3 regions of the Streptomyces sp. NBC_00016 genome follow, and region 3 is predicted to be linked to each of the others. Evidence: riboswitches for the same ligand, from Rfam matches in the RefSeq annotation. Region 3 holds a riboswitch; each other region holds the start of a gene.
What was found. A riboswitch is a leader RNA that binds a small molecule or an ion and turns the genes downstream of it on or off. The one in region 3 is predicted to bind thiamine pyrophosphate.
Positions count from the first base shown of each region.

Region 1: it holds a riboswitch for thiamine pyrophosphate, as region 3 does, so the genes downstream of both, thiO (glycine oxidase ThiO) here and OG933_RS13605 (thiamine ABC transporter substrate-binding protein) in region 3, are expected to answer to the same signal.
Region 2: it holds a riboswitch for thiamine pyrophosphate, as region 3 does, so the genes downstream of both, thiC (phosphomethylpyrimidine synthase ThiC) here and OG933_RS13605 (thiamine ABC transporter substrate-binding protein) in region 3, are expected to answer to the same signal.

Region 1 covers NZ_CP108304.1:7,152,490-7,156,747, reverse strand. Annotated here, with positions in the region: gene OG933_RS31570 (Rv2175c family DNA-binding protein) at 18-383, opposite strand; gene OG933_RS31565 (NAD(P)/FAD-dependent oxidoreductase) at 443-1,690, opposite strand; gene OG933_RS31560 (hypothetical protein) at 1,723-2,073, opposite strand; TPP riboswitch at 2,126-2,236, shown strand; gene thiO (glycine oxidase ThiO) at 2,234-3,400, shown strand; gene thiS (sulfur carrier protein ThiS) at 3,445-3,645, shown strand; gene OG933_RS31545 (thiazole synthase) at 3,649-4,258, shown strand, end outside.
Region 2 covers NZ_CP108304.1:5,096,948-5,101,205, reverse strand. Annotated here, with positions in the region: gene OG933_RS22595 (hypothetical protein) at 1-143, opposite strand, end outside; gene thiC (phosphomethylpyrimidine synthase ThiC) at 400-2,226, opposite strand; TPP riboswitch at 2,219-2,408, opposite strand; gene OG933_RS22585 (YibE/F family protein) at 2,940-4,258, shown strand, end outside.
Region 3 covers NZ_CP108304.1:3,119,756-3,124,013, forward strand. Annotated here, with positions in the region: gene OG933_RS13600 (ABC transporter permease) at 1-1,455, opposite strand, end outside; gene OG933_RS13605 (thiamine ABC transporter substrate-binding protein) at 1,431-2,507, opposite strand; TPP riboswitch at 2,599-2,704, opposite strand; gene rlmN (23S rRNA (adenine(2503)-C(2))-methyltransferase RlmN) at 2,766-3,872, opposite strand; gene OG933_RS13615 (phosphatidate cytidylyltransferase) at 4,033-4,258, opposite strand, start outside.

The DNA.
Region 1 (4,258 bases), 4.0 Mb from region 3:
CGGTCCGAATACGCGGGTCAGACGGCGAGCGCCTGGGCGCGGCGCTTCACCTCCGTGCCGCGATTCTCACTCAGGGCCTGCGCGGGGGTGCCGGGCAGGCTCGGGTCGGGGGTGAAGAGCCACTCGAGCATCTCTTCGTCCTTGAAGCCGTCGTCCCGCAGCAGGGTCAGGGTCCCGACCAGGCCCTTCACCACCTTGTCCTCGTCGATGAAGGCGGCGGGGATGTGCAGCGCGCGGTTCTCGCCTCGGCGTACGGCGATGAGCTGTCCGTCCTTGATCAGCTGCCGGACGCGGATCACGTCGACATCGAGCATCTCCGCGATGTCGGGCACGGTGAGCCAGGCGGGGACGAGAGCATCGGTCTTTGCGTCAATCTCGGTCACGGGAACAAGCCTGCCATCTGCCGCTGACAGTCGGAAACCGGGCCGGTCCGACCAGGTGCTCAGGCCGCCGCCGTCGCCGCCTTCAAAGGCCTCGCCGGGTCCGTGAGGAGCCGGGGGTTCATGGGTGTGCCCGCCTGGATCAGCCGCTTGCCCTGGGCGAGGTCGCGTGCCCGGCCCACGGCCAGCAGGGCGACCAGCCGGTCCCCGCGCAGCCAGCACACCGACCAGGCGGGTCCCGACGGGTCGCCGCGCCACAGCACGCGGTCGGCGTCGGCGTGGTGTCCGGCGTACTGGACGAAGCGGCCGAACTGCTCGGACCAGAAGTACGGGACGGGGTCGTAGACGGCCAGGGGTTCGTCGGTGGCGGCGCCGACGATGTTCGTCGCGACCGTGCGCGGTCCCTGGAGGGCGTTGTCCCAGTGATGCACGAGGAGCCGCTCGCCGTACCGCCCCGAAGGGAAGGAGGCGCAGTCGCCGACCGCGTACACATCGGGCACGGAGGTCCGCAGATGGACGTCGGCCACGACCTCACGGTGGGCGCCGAGCGCGACGCCGGAGCCGGCCAGCCATGCGGTGGCGGGGCGGGCGCCGATGCCCACCACGACGGCGCCTGCGGGCAGCCGGGAGCCGTCTTCCAGGACGACCGCACCTGGCTCGACGCGCTCCACGCGCGCGTGGGTGCGCAGCTCGATGCCGCTGTCGGCGTACCAGGCGGCCATCGGGGCGGCGACCTCGGCGGGCAGGGCCCCGGCCAGCGGCCGGCCGGCGGCCTCGACGACGGTGACCGCGCAGCCGGCCTCCCGCGCGGCCGTGGCGAACTCGGCGCCGATCCAGCCGGCGCCGACGACCACGATGTCGTGCTGCCGGGCGAGTACGGGCCGCAGCCGTTCGGCGTCGTCCAGGGTGCGCAGCAGGTGCACGCCGGGCACGCCCTCGGCGCCGGGCAGCCGGATCGGTTCGGCGCCGGTGGCGAGGACGAGGACGTCGTAGGGGACGGGCCCGGCCTCGGTGTCCAGCTCGTGGTCGGCGGGGCGAAGGCCGCCGACCTCGCGGCCTAGCACCAGCTCGATGCCGAGGCCCTCGAAGTCGACGTCGAAGGCGGAGCCCTCGGCGTTGCCGAGCAGGACGGCCTTGGACAGCGGGGGCCGGTCGTAGGGCTGGTGGGGCTCCGCGCCGATCAGCGTCACCCTGCCGTCGAAGCCCTGTTCACGTAGGGCCACGGCGGTCTGCACCCCGGCCATGCCCGCGCCGACGACCACCACGCGCCGCCCGGACGGACCGCCTTCTTCCTGCCTCTGCTCGCTCACCTGATCACCTTAGGCGGCTGACGAATCGTCAGTCAGCCGTCGTGCGCCGTGACCTGCTCCACAACGCTGGTGCCGCTGCCCTCCTGCGACTCCCACGCCCAGCTCTCCTCGAGCCGCACCCGTCCGTCGCCAAGCTCCACGACCGTCGAGACGCAGTGCCCCGAGGACGTCGTCCCGTCGTGCTTGAGCTGTACGTACCGGAAGTCGAGCCGGTCCCCTTCCCGGGTACCCACCAGATGCCCGCGTACGACGTCACCGCCCGCGTACTCCGCCCAGATCTCGCCGCCGCGCTCGTGGTACGTGAAGCGGGTTCGGGTGCCGACCTGGCCCGGGGCCTGGTCGGCGACGGGCGCGAGGACGAGGCCGTCCAACGAGCGGGGCATGACGAAAGGCTCCCTTACAGAGGCGCCGGACCACGGGCTAGGGTGGCCAACCTAGAGCACACGCGGGAGTCCGGACGCACCGGGCTGAGAGGGAGGCTGGCGGCCTCCGACCGTCGAACCTGATCCGGGTCATGCCGGCGAAGGGAGGGGCTGGACGCCCATGTCGTCTCCACGTACGTCAGACGTCCTCGTCATCGGGGGCGGGATCATCGGGCTGGTCACGGCCTGGCGGGCCGCGCAGCGCGGCTTCGCCACGGCGGTGGTCGACCCGGCACCGGGCGGCGGGGCCGCCCAGGTGGCGGCCGGGATGCTGGCCGCCGTCACGGAACTGCACCACGGCGAGCAGACCCTGCTCGGCCTCAACCTGGCCTCCGCCCGCCGCTATCCGGAGTTCGCGGCCGAGCTGACGGAGCTGACCGGGCACGACCTCGGCTACCGGCGCTGCGGCACGCTCGCGGTCGCGCTGGACTCCGACGACCGCGCCCATCTGCGCGAACTGCACGCACTTCAGCAGCAGTCGGGGCTGGAGTCGGAGTGGCTGTCCGGGCGGGAGTGCCGGCGCCTGGAGCCGCTGCTGGCGCCCGGGGCGCGGGGCGGGCTGCGGGTCGACGGCGACCACCAGATCGACCCGCGGCGGCTGACCGCGGCGCTGGTGGCCGCGTGCGAGCGGGCCGGGGTGGCCTTCCACCGCGTACGGGCCGAGCGGCTGTCCGTCGTGGGCGAGCGTGCCACGGGGGTCGTCACGCCGGACGGTACGGCCCTGGAGGCGGGGCAGGTGGTGCTCGCCGGCGGCAGCCTGAGCGGTCGGCTCGCGGGGGTGCCGCAGGACGTGCTGCCCCCCGTACGGCCGGTGAAGGGCCAGGTGCTGCGGCTGACCGTGCCGCCGCGGTACGCGCCGTTCCTGAGCCGGACCGTGCGGGCCGTGGTGCGCGGCAGCCAGGTCTATCTGGTCCCCCGGGAGAACGGCGAGCTGGTCGTGGGCGCCACCAGCGAGGAGCTGGGCTGGGACACCACGGTGACGGCGGGGGGCGTGTACGAGTTGCTGCGCGACGCCCATGAGCTGGTCCCCGGGATCACCGAGCTGCCGCTCACGGAGACGCGCGCGGGGCTGCGGCCCGGGTCCCCGGACAACGCGCCGCTGCTCGGGCCGACGGCGCTGGCGGGGTTGCTGCTGGCCACCGGCCACTACCGCAACGGCGTGCTGCTGACGCCGGTGACGGGTGACGCGATGGCGCACGCCCTGGCCACCGGGGAGCTCCCGGACGAGGCCCGTCCCTTCACGCCCCGGCGCTTCGGCGCCGCCGCACTCTCGGAGCAGCCCGCATGAACGCCCAGGAGAACGCCCGGGGGAACGCCCGGGAGAACGCCCCCGTGCAGGTCTCGGTGAACGGAGAGCGGCGCGAGTTCGCCGCCGGTACGGCCCTCGACAGCGTCGTACGGTCCCTGACGCCGGCGCCCTCCGGAGTGGCCGCCGCGCTCAACGAGACCGTCGTCCCGCGCGCGCAGTGGCCGTCCACGGCGCTGCGCGACGGTGACCGGGTGGAAGTCCTCACCGCGGTCCAGGGGGGCTGAGCCATGGCCGACGATCCCTTCGTCCTCGCAGGCAGGTCCTTCTCGTCCCGTCTGATCATGGGCACGGGGGGTGCGCCCAGCCTGGAGGTGCTGGAGCGGGCGCTGGTGGCGTCCGGGACCGAGCTGACGACGGTCGCGATGCGCCGGGTGGACCCCTCGGTGCACGGTTCCGTGCTGTCGGTGCTGGAGCGGCTCGGTATCCGGGTGCTGCCGAACACGGCGGGCTGTTTCACCGCCGGGGAGGCCGTGCTGACGGCCCGGCTCGCGCGGGAGGCGCTGGGCACCGATCTGATCAAGCTGGAGGTCGTCGCCGACGAGCGCACGCTGCTGCCGGACCCGATCGAGCTGCTGGAGGCGGCGGAGACGCTGGTGGACGACGGGTTCACGGTGCTGCCGTACACGAACGACGATCCGGTGCTGGCCAGGAAGCTGGAGGACGTGGGATGCGCGGCGGTGATGCCGCTGGGCTCGCCGATCGGCTCCGGGCTGGGCATTCGCAACCCGCACAACTTCCGGCTGATCGTCGAGCACGCGCGTGTGCCGGTGATCCTGGACGCGGGGGCGGGCACCGCCTCGGACGTGGCGCTGGCGATGGAGCTGGGGTGCGCCGGGG
Region 2 (4,258 bases), 2.0 Mb from region 3:
CAGCAGGCCGACTCCACCTCGGCGTCGATCCCCGGCTGCATCGGCAGCACCCCGCGCCCGTCCAGTACGGCCGGGTCCGCCAGCGCACTCTCCAGATCGAAGACCTCGGCGTACGACGCTGTAGCGGCCGGACGGTGAGACAACACTTCGGTCGAAGCCGGGACCGTGATCGGTGGCCGTCCGGCGCTCCACACCATCGGCGCTCCACGCCCGGCCACCCACCGCATCGACCAGCTCATCGCCCTGCCAGGCCAATGACCGGACCGGCGCCGTCGACTTCACCCACGCCAAGGCCCCTCTCCCCCCTCGCAACAACGTCGTCCCTCCCCCTCCGTGACGGTCGCTGATGGCGCTGTCCCCAGGCCGCGGACCTCAGGGGACAGCGCCGATCCGAGTACGTCAGTCAGCCAGCGGCAGGTACACCCGGTTCCCGCTCGCCGCGAACTCCTTCGACTTCTCCAGCATGCCCTCGGCGATCTCCTCCGCCGAGGCCCCGTCGGCCGCCCCGCCGCCGAACCGCTCGTTGATGCTCTGGCTGATCTTCATCGAGCAGAACTTCGGCCCGCACATCGAGCAGAAGTGCGCCGTCTTCGCCGGCTCAGCGGGGAGTGTCTCGTCGTGGAACTCCCGTGCCGTGTCGGGATCGAGGGCGAGGTTGAACTGGTCCTCCCAGCGGAACTCGAAGCGGGCGTCGGACAGCGCGTCGTCCCATTCCTGCGCACCGGGGTGCCCCTTGGCGAGGTCGGCTGCGTGGGCGGCGATCTTGTAGGTGATGACGCCGGTCTTGACGTCGTCCCGGTTGGGCAGGCCCAGATGTTCCTTCGGCGTGACGTAGCAGAGCATGGCCGTGCCCCACCAGGCGATCATCGCGGCACCGATGCCGGAGGTGATGTGGTCGTACGCCGGCGCGACGTCCGTCGTCAGCGGGCCGAGCGTATAGAACGGAGCTTCATCACAGATCTCCTGCTGAAGGTCGATGTTCTCCTTGATCTTGTGCATCGGGACATGGCCCGGGCCTTCGATCATCGTCTGAACATGGAAACGCTTCGCGACCCGGTTGAGTTCCCCGAGGGTCCTCAACTCAGCGAACTGCGCAGCGTCGTTGGCGTCCGCGATGGAACCCGGCCGCAGGCCGTCACCCAGGGAGTACGTGACGTCGTAGGCGGCGAGGATCTCGCAGAGTTCCTCGAAGTTCTCGTAGAGGAACGACTCCTTGTGGTGCGCGAGGCACCAGGCCGCCATGATCGAGCCGCCACGGGACACGATGCCGGTCTTGCGGTTGGCGGTGAGCGGGACGTACGACAGGCGGACACCGGCGTGGACCGTCATGTAGTCCACGCCCTGCTCGGCCTGCTCGATGACGGTGTCCTTGTAGATCTCCCAGGTCAGTTCCTCGGCGCGGCCGTCGACCTTCTCCAGCGCCTGGTACAGCGGCACCGTGCCGATGGGGACGGGGGAGTTGCGCAGCACCCACTCGCGGGTGGTGTGGATGTTGCGGCCGGTCGACAGGTCCATGACCGTGTCGGCGCCCCAACGGGTCGCCCAGGTCATCTTCTCGACCTCCTCCTCGATGGAGGACGTCACCGCCGAGTTACCGATGTTGGCGTTGACCTTCACCAGGAACCGCTTGCCGATGATCATCGGCTCGATCTCCGGGTGATTGACGTTGGCCGGCAGCACGGCGCGACCCGCCGCGATCTCCTCGCGAACCACCTCGGGGGAGACGTTCTCCCGGATGGCCACGAACTCCATCTCGGGTGTGATCTCCCCCCGGCGCGCATACGCGAGCTGGGTGACCGCCTCGCCGTTCCGCCCGCGGCGCGGCAGGCGCGGCCGGCCCGGGAAGACCGCGTCGAGGTTGCGCAGACCGCCGCGCGGTGAGGTGTGCTTGAGGCCGTCGTCCTCGGGGCGGACCGGCCGGCCCGCGTACTCGGCGGTGTCGCCCCGGGCGATGATCCAGTTCTCGCGCAACGGCGACAGGCCCCTGCGGACGTCGGTCTCGACGAGTGGATCGGTGTACGGGCCGGAGGTGTCGTACAGGCTGACCGACTGCCCGTTGGTGAGATGCACCTGACGAACCGGCACCTGTAGATCGGAGCGAGTGCCCTCGACGTACCCCTTGTGCCAGCCGATGGACTTCCCGGCCTCCGAGGCATTCACGTCGACCGTGCTCTCGCTGGTCGCGTTCTGCGTGAAGGCAGGCGTGCGTGCGTCCTTGTTGGTCATGAGACCTACTCCCTACGCCGGCATTACCCGGTAACAGGTTCGGCGGTCGACGCAGCGGCTACCGCCTGCCGATGTTTCATGTGAAACATCACTCGATTCGAGAGACGTTCCACGTGAAACATCGCGAAGACGGAGGTCAGCGCCCTCTCAGCCCGGTGCTCCGAGCTCCCGCGTGTGCAAAGGTTGTCTCCACGCTAGCGTCAATTCTGGCGCGGTGAACAGAGGGCCCGTGTCGTTCTTGCGATGATCGGTCGGTGACCACGACACACCAGCCCCCGTATCCGCCGCCCGAGCCGCCCCGCCGACCGGGCGCCGCCAGCGGCCCCGGCAATGGCTCCGGCAATGGCTCCGGAAGCGGTCCTGGCAGCGGCCCCAGAGGCGACCGCGACTTCAGCAACGGTCACGACCACCCGCGTAGTCCCGACCACGGGCCGGGATACGCAGGCGGGCTCGGCGGACTGAGACGCGCCGGAACCCCTGGCGGCCGAGGGCCCGGCCCGGTCGAGGGCCGCGGGGCAGGGCCGGGGCCCCAGTCGGGGCCAGGAGCGCAGCCAGGGTCGGGGTCGGGGAGTGGCCGGGGCTATGGAAACGGTCCAGGGCCCGGGACCGGCCGGGGATACCGGAACGGGCAGGAATACCGGAACGGGCAAGGGCCCGAGAACGACCAGGGATACGGGGACGACCGCGGGTACGACGGGTACGGGGATCGGTCCGTGCCCGGGCAGGAGTACGGCCCCGACCATGGTCCCGGCCCCCGTCCTGGCCCGGGCCCTCGTCCTGAACGTGGTCCCGGCTCCGGTTCCGATCCTGGCTCTGGTCCCGGCTCTGGTGACGGATATGGCTTCGACCGCGAACACGGTCATGGGCAGAGTCACGACGGTGGCCATGGCGGCGGTCCCGGCAACGGCCCCGGCGATGGCCAGGGCGGCGGACACGGCCAGGGCGACGGGCACGGCCATGGCCCGGGCGACGGGCACGGCTCCGGTTCGGACGGCGGGCACGGGCATTCGCACAGCCACAGTCATGGCCCGGCCGCCCCCGTCTCCCAGCACCTGCGCAAGGTCATCGCGGCCATCCTCATCCCGTTCGGAGCCGCGGTACTGGTGGGGCTCGTGGTGCTGTGGCCCGGCGGAGCCCCGGCGCACGAGCGCACCGGAGTCGGCTTCGACCGGCAGACCCAGCAGGCCACGGTCACCAAGGTCGTGAGCCTGAGCTGCGCGTCGGTGAACGCCTCGGGCGACACCCCTACCGGCGACACCTCCACGGCCGAGGGCTCCTCCGCCCAGCAGCAGGCGGCCGGCACCTGCAAGCGGGCCACGATCCGGGTGGACACCGGCGACGACAAGGGCCGTACCTTCACCGAGATCGTCCAGCCGGACCAGTCACGGCAGTTGGAGCAGGGCGAGAAGGTCGTGGTCGCCTACGAGCCCTCCGCGCCGAAGGACCTCCAGTACTCGGTCACCGATGTGAACCGCCGCATCCCCATGGCGGTCCTGGCGATCATCTTCGCGGTCGCCGTCGTGGTCGTCGGGCGGCTGCGGGGCGTCATGGCGCTGGTCGCGCTGGCCATCAGCTTCATGGTGCTGAACTTCTTCGTGCTGCCCGCGATCCTCCAGGGGTCGAACCCGCTGGTCGTGGCGGTGGTGGGTTCGAGCGCCATCATGCTGATCGCGCTGTATCTCTGTCACGGGCTCTCGGCGCGCACCTCCGTCGCGGTGCTCGGCACGCTGATCTCACTGCTGCTGATCGGCGTCCTCGGCTCGCTGTTCATCGACTGGGCCGCGCTGACCGGCAACACGGACGACAACACCGGCCTGATCCACGGCCTGTACCCGTCGATCGACATGAGCGGCCTGCTGCTGGCCGGCATCATCATCGGCTCGCTCGGCGTCCTCGACGACGTGACGGTCACTCAGACCTCGGCGGTCTGGGAACTGCACGAGGCCAACCCCGCGATGGGCTGGCGCGGCCTGTACCGGGCCGGGATCCGCATCGGCCGCGACCACATCGCGTCCGTGGTCAACACGCTCGT
Region 3 (4,258 bases):
GAACCCGGCCGCGACGAGCAGCGCCCGCCACACCAGCGGCAGGTCGACCTCCCGCCACACGCGCCAGGGCGACGCCCCGAGCACGGCCGCCGCCTCACGCAACCGCTGGTCCACCGCCCGCAGCACCGGCAGCATGGTCCGTACGACGAACGGGATGCCGACCAGCGCCTGCGCGAGCGGCACCAGGATCCACGTACCGCGCAGGTCCAGCGGAGGCTCGTCGAGCGCGATCAGGAACCCGAAGCCGACGGTCACCGCGGAGACGCCCAGCGGCAGCATCAGCAACGCGTCGAAGCCGCGGACCAGCCGGCCGGCGTCCCGTCGGGTGAGCGCGGCCGCGGCGAGCCCGCCGACGGCCACGGCGATCGCGGTCGCGGTGACGGCGTACTGCAGCGAGTTGCCGATCGCGTCGATCGGCGGGACCAGGAAGACATTCCCGTCGTCGCTGGTCAACGCCCGGTAGTAGGCGAAGCCGGGCGCGTCGAGCGAGCGCTGCGCCAGCACCGCCAGCGGCAGCACCAGCAGCACGGCGATCGTGCCGAGCACTGCGGCGAGCAGCGCCCACTGCCCGGCGCCGCGCGGCCGCCGCGCCGTCACCGACGCGTCCACCAGCCGCAGCGCGGTCTCGCGCCTGCGTACGGTCCGGGCGTGCACCGCGAGGATCGCGCCGACGGCCAGGAACTGGACGATCGTGAGGACGGCGGCCGTGGACAGGTCGAAGATCTCGGAGGTCTGCCGGTAGATCTCCACCTCGAGGGTGGAGAAGGTGGGGCCGCCGAGGATCTGCACCACGCCGAAGGAGGTGAAGGTGAAGAGGAAGACCATCAGCGCGGCGGCCGCGACCGCGGGCCCCAGGGCGGGCAGGGTGACCGTGCGCCACGCCGTCAGGCGGGACGCACCGAGCATCCGCGCCGCCTCCTCCTGCCGCGGGTCGAGCTGCGACCACAATCCCCCCACCGTCCGTACGACGACCGCGTAGTTGAAGAAGACGTGCGCCAGCAGGATCGCCCACACCGTGGTGTCCAGCCGTACGCCCCACAGGTCGTCGAGCAGTCCACCGCGCCCGACGAGCGCCAGGAACGCCGTGCCGACGACGACCGTCGGCAGCACGAACGGGACGGTGACGACGGCGCGCAGCACCTGCTTGCCCGGGAACTCCAGGCGGGCGAAGACATACGCGGCGGGCAGCGCGACCAGGAGCGTCAGCGCGGTGGAGGCCAGCGCCTGCCAGGTGGTGAACCACAGGACGTGCCGGATGTCGGCCTGCGCGAGCACGTCCCACAGCCGCCCGAAGCGCCAGCCCCCGTCGGAGCCGAGCCCCCGGGCGACGATCGCGGCGACCGGGTAGGCGAAGAAGACCGCGAAGAACGCGACGGGCACGGCCATGAGTCCGAGCCGCGCCGCGTTCCCCGCGCGGGCCGCGCGCCCGGTCACTTCAGTACGAGCGAGGTCCATGACTTGACCCAGTCGTCACGGTTGTCGGCGATCTTCGCCGGGTCCAGCGTCTCGGGGTCCTTGGCCTGCGGGCCGTACTTCGTGAACTCCGCCGGCACCGCGGCCCCCTCCCGCACCGGGTAGACGAACATGTTGAGCGGCATGTCCTGCTGGAACTCCTTGGTGAGCAGGAAGTCGAGGAGCGCCTTGCCGCCCTCGGGGTTGGCTGCGTTGCTCAGCAGACCCGCGTACTCGACCTGGCGGAAGCAGGTGCCGGTGGAGACACCGGTCGGGGCGGTGGTCGGCTTGGGGTCGCCGTAGATCACCTCGGCGGGCGGCGAGGAGGCGTACGAGACGACGAGCGGCCGGTCGGCCCCCGCCTTCTTTCCGCCCGCGGAGCCGGAGAACTCCTCGTTGTAGGCCTGCTCCCAGCCGTCGACCACCTTCACGCCGTTGGCCTTCAGCTTCTTCCAGTAGTCCGCCCAGCCGTCGTCGCCGTACTCGGCCGCCGTGCCCAGCAGGAAGCCGAGGCCGGGCGAGGAGGTGGCGGCGTTCTCGGTGACCAGCAGGTTCTTGTACGCGGGCTTCAGGAGGTCGTCGAAGGAGGCGGGCGGGGTCAGCTTGTGCGCGCTGAAGTACGCCTTGTCGTAGTTGACGCAGATGTCACCGGTGTCGACGGGCGTGACCCGGTGCTTCTTCTGGTCGGCCCGGTACGCGGGCAGGACCTGGTCCGCGCCCTTCGCCTCGTACGACTGGAACAGCCCGTTGTCGAGGGCGCGCGACAGGAGCGTGTTGTCGACGCCGAAGAAGACGTCGCCCTGCGGGTTGTCCTTGGTGAGGATGGCCTTGTTGACGGCCTGACCGGCGTCGCCGTCCTTGAGGACCTTCACCTGGTAGCCGGAACTCTTCTCGAAGTCCGCGAGCACGTTCTTGGAGACGGCCCACGAGTCGTGGCTGACGAGGGTGACGGTCCTGGACTCCGCCGCCGAACCGTCGTCGTCCGACGATCCGCAGGCGGACAGCGTGACGAGGCCGAGGCCGACGGCCGCGGCCACGAACGTCCTGGTGTGCACTGGATTTCCTCCTGGGGTTGACCAGGAAGAGACGCGGCCCTGCCCGGGCACCCGCGGAAGGTTCCGCCGGTGCCCGGGCAGGGCGCAACAGCTTGAGTGATGACCGAACTTCCTACCCAGAATGACCTGGGCAAGGTTCAGAGGGTCTGCGGACTCTCCCGCACTCTCAGCGCTGTGGCGCTCCCCTGTCGGAATATGAAGATGTACTGATACGGACGTACTGATACCCGATACGTCGTACCTGATACCGGGGTCAGACTACCGCTCGGTGGCCGCGAGCTGACCGCACGCCCCGTCGATCTCCTGGCCACGGGTGTCCCGCACCGTGACCGGCACCCCGTGCGCGGCGATCGCCTCGACGAACGCCTTCTCGTCCTCGGGCCGGGATGCCGTCCACTTCGAGCCCGGGGTCGGGTTGAGCGGGATGAGGTTGACGTGCACGGGCTTGCCGCGCAGCAGCCTCCCCAGCCGGTCACCACGCCAGGCCTGGTCGTTGATGTCGCGGATCAGCGCGTACTCGATGGACAGCCGGCGCCCGGACCGCTCGGTGTACTCGAACCCGGCGTCCAGCACCTCGCGCACCTTCCACCGTGTGTTCACGGGGACGAGGGTGTCGCGCAGCTCGTCGTCCGGCGCGTGCAGGGAGATCGCGAGCCGGCACTTGAAGCCCTCGTCGGAGAACCGGTGGATGGCCGGCACCAGCCCGACCGTCGACACGGTGATGCCCCGCTGCGAGATCCCGAGCCCGTCCGGAGCCGGGTCGGTGAGCGCGCGGATGGCGCCGACGACCCGCTTGTAGTTGGCGAGAGGCTCGCCCATCCCCATGAAGACGATGTTGGACAGCCGCGCGGGACCGCCCGGGACATCCCCGTCCCGCAGCGCCCGCATCCCGTCGACGATCTGGTGCACGATCTCGGCGGTGGACAGGTTGCGGTCGAGGCCCGCCTGTCCGGTCGCGCAGAACGGGCAGTTCATCCCGCACCCGGCCTGCGAGCTGATGCACATCGTCACCCGGTCCGGGTAGCGCATCAGCACCGACTCCACGAGCGTGCCGTCGAACAGCCGCCACAGGGTCTTACGGGTGGTCCCCTGGTCCGTCGACAGATGCCGCACGACCGACATCAGGTCCGGCAGCAGCGCCTCACGCAGCTTCTCGCGAGCACCGGCGGGGATGTCGGTCCACTCCGCCGGGTCGTGCGCGTAACGCGCGAAGTAGTGCTGCGACAACTGCTTGGCACGGAACGGCTTCTCCCCGATCTCCGCCACGACCTCCTTCCGCTCGGCGGGCGAGAGGTCGGCGAGATGCCGCGGCGGCTTCTTGGCTCCGCGGGGGGCGACGAAAGTGAGTTCTCCGGGTGCAGGCATAACCCCTCCAGTGTCTCAGATCGAATGCGTGGCCCCGGCTGCGAGCCGTGCGGCGTGGTCGTCGGCGGCCGGGCGCGGAGAACTGCCAGGTCATACGGCGACGGGCCCCCTCCCCGAAGCACAGGGAGAGGGCCCGTACGAGCCGGTCGCGCGGTGCGGGTCAGCCGGAACCCACGAACAGGACGAGCATCAGCCACACCACGGGAGCCGTGGGCAGCAGCGAGTCCAGGCGGTCCATGATGCCCCCGTGGCCCGGGAGCAGCGTGCCCATGTCCTTGATGCCCAGGTCCCGCTTGATCATCGACTCGCCGAGGTCGCCGAGCGTGGCGCTGGCCGCGACGGCGAGGCCGAGCAGCAGACCCTGCCACCAGGTGCCGTCGTCGATC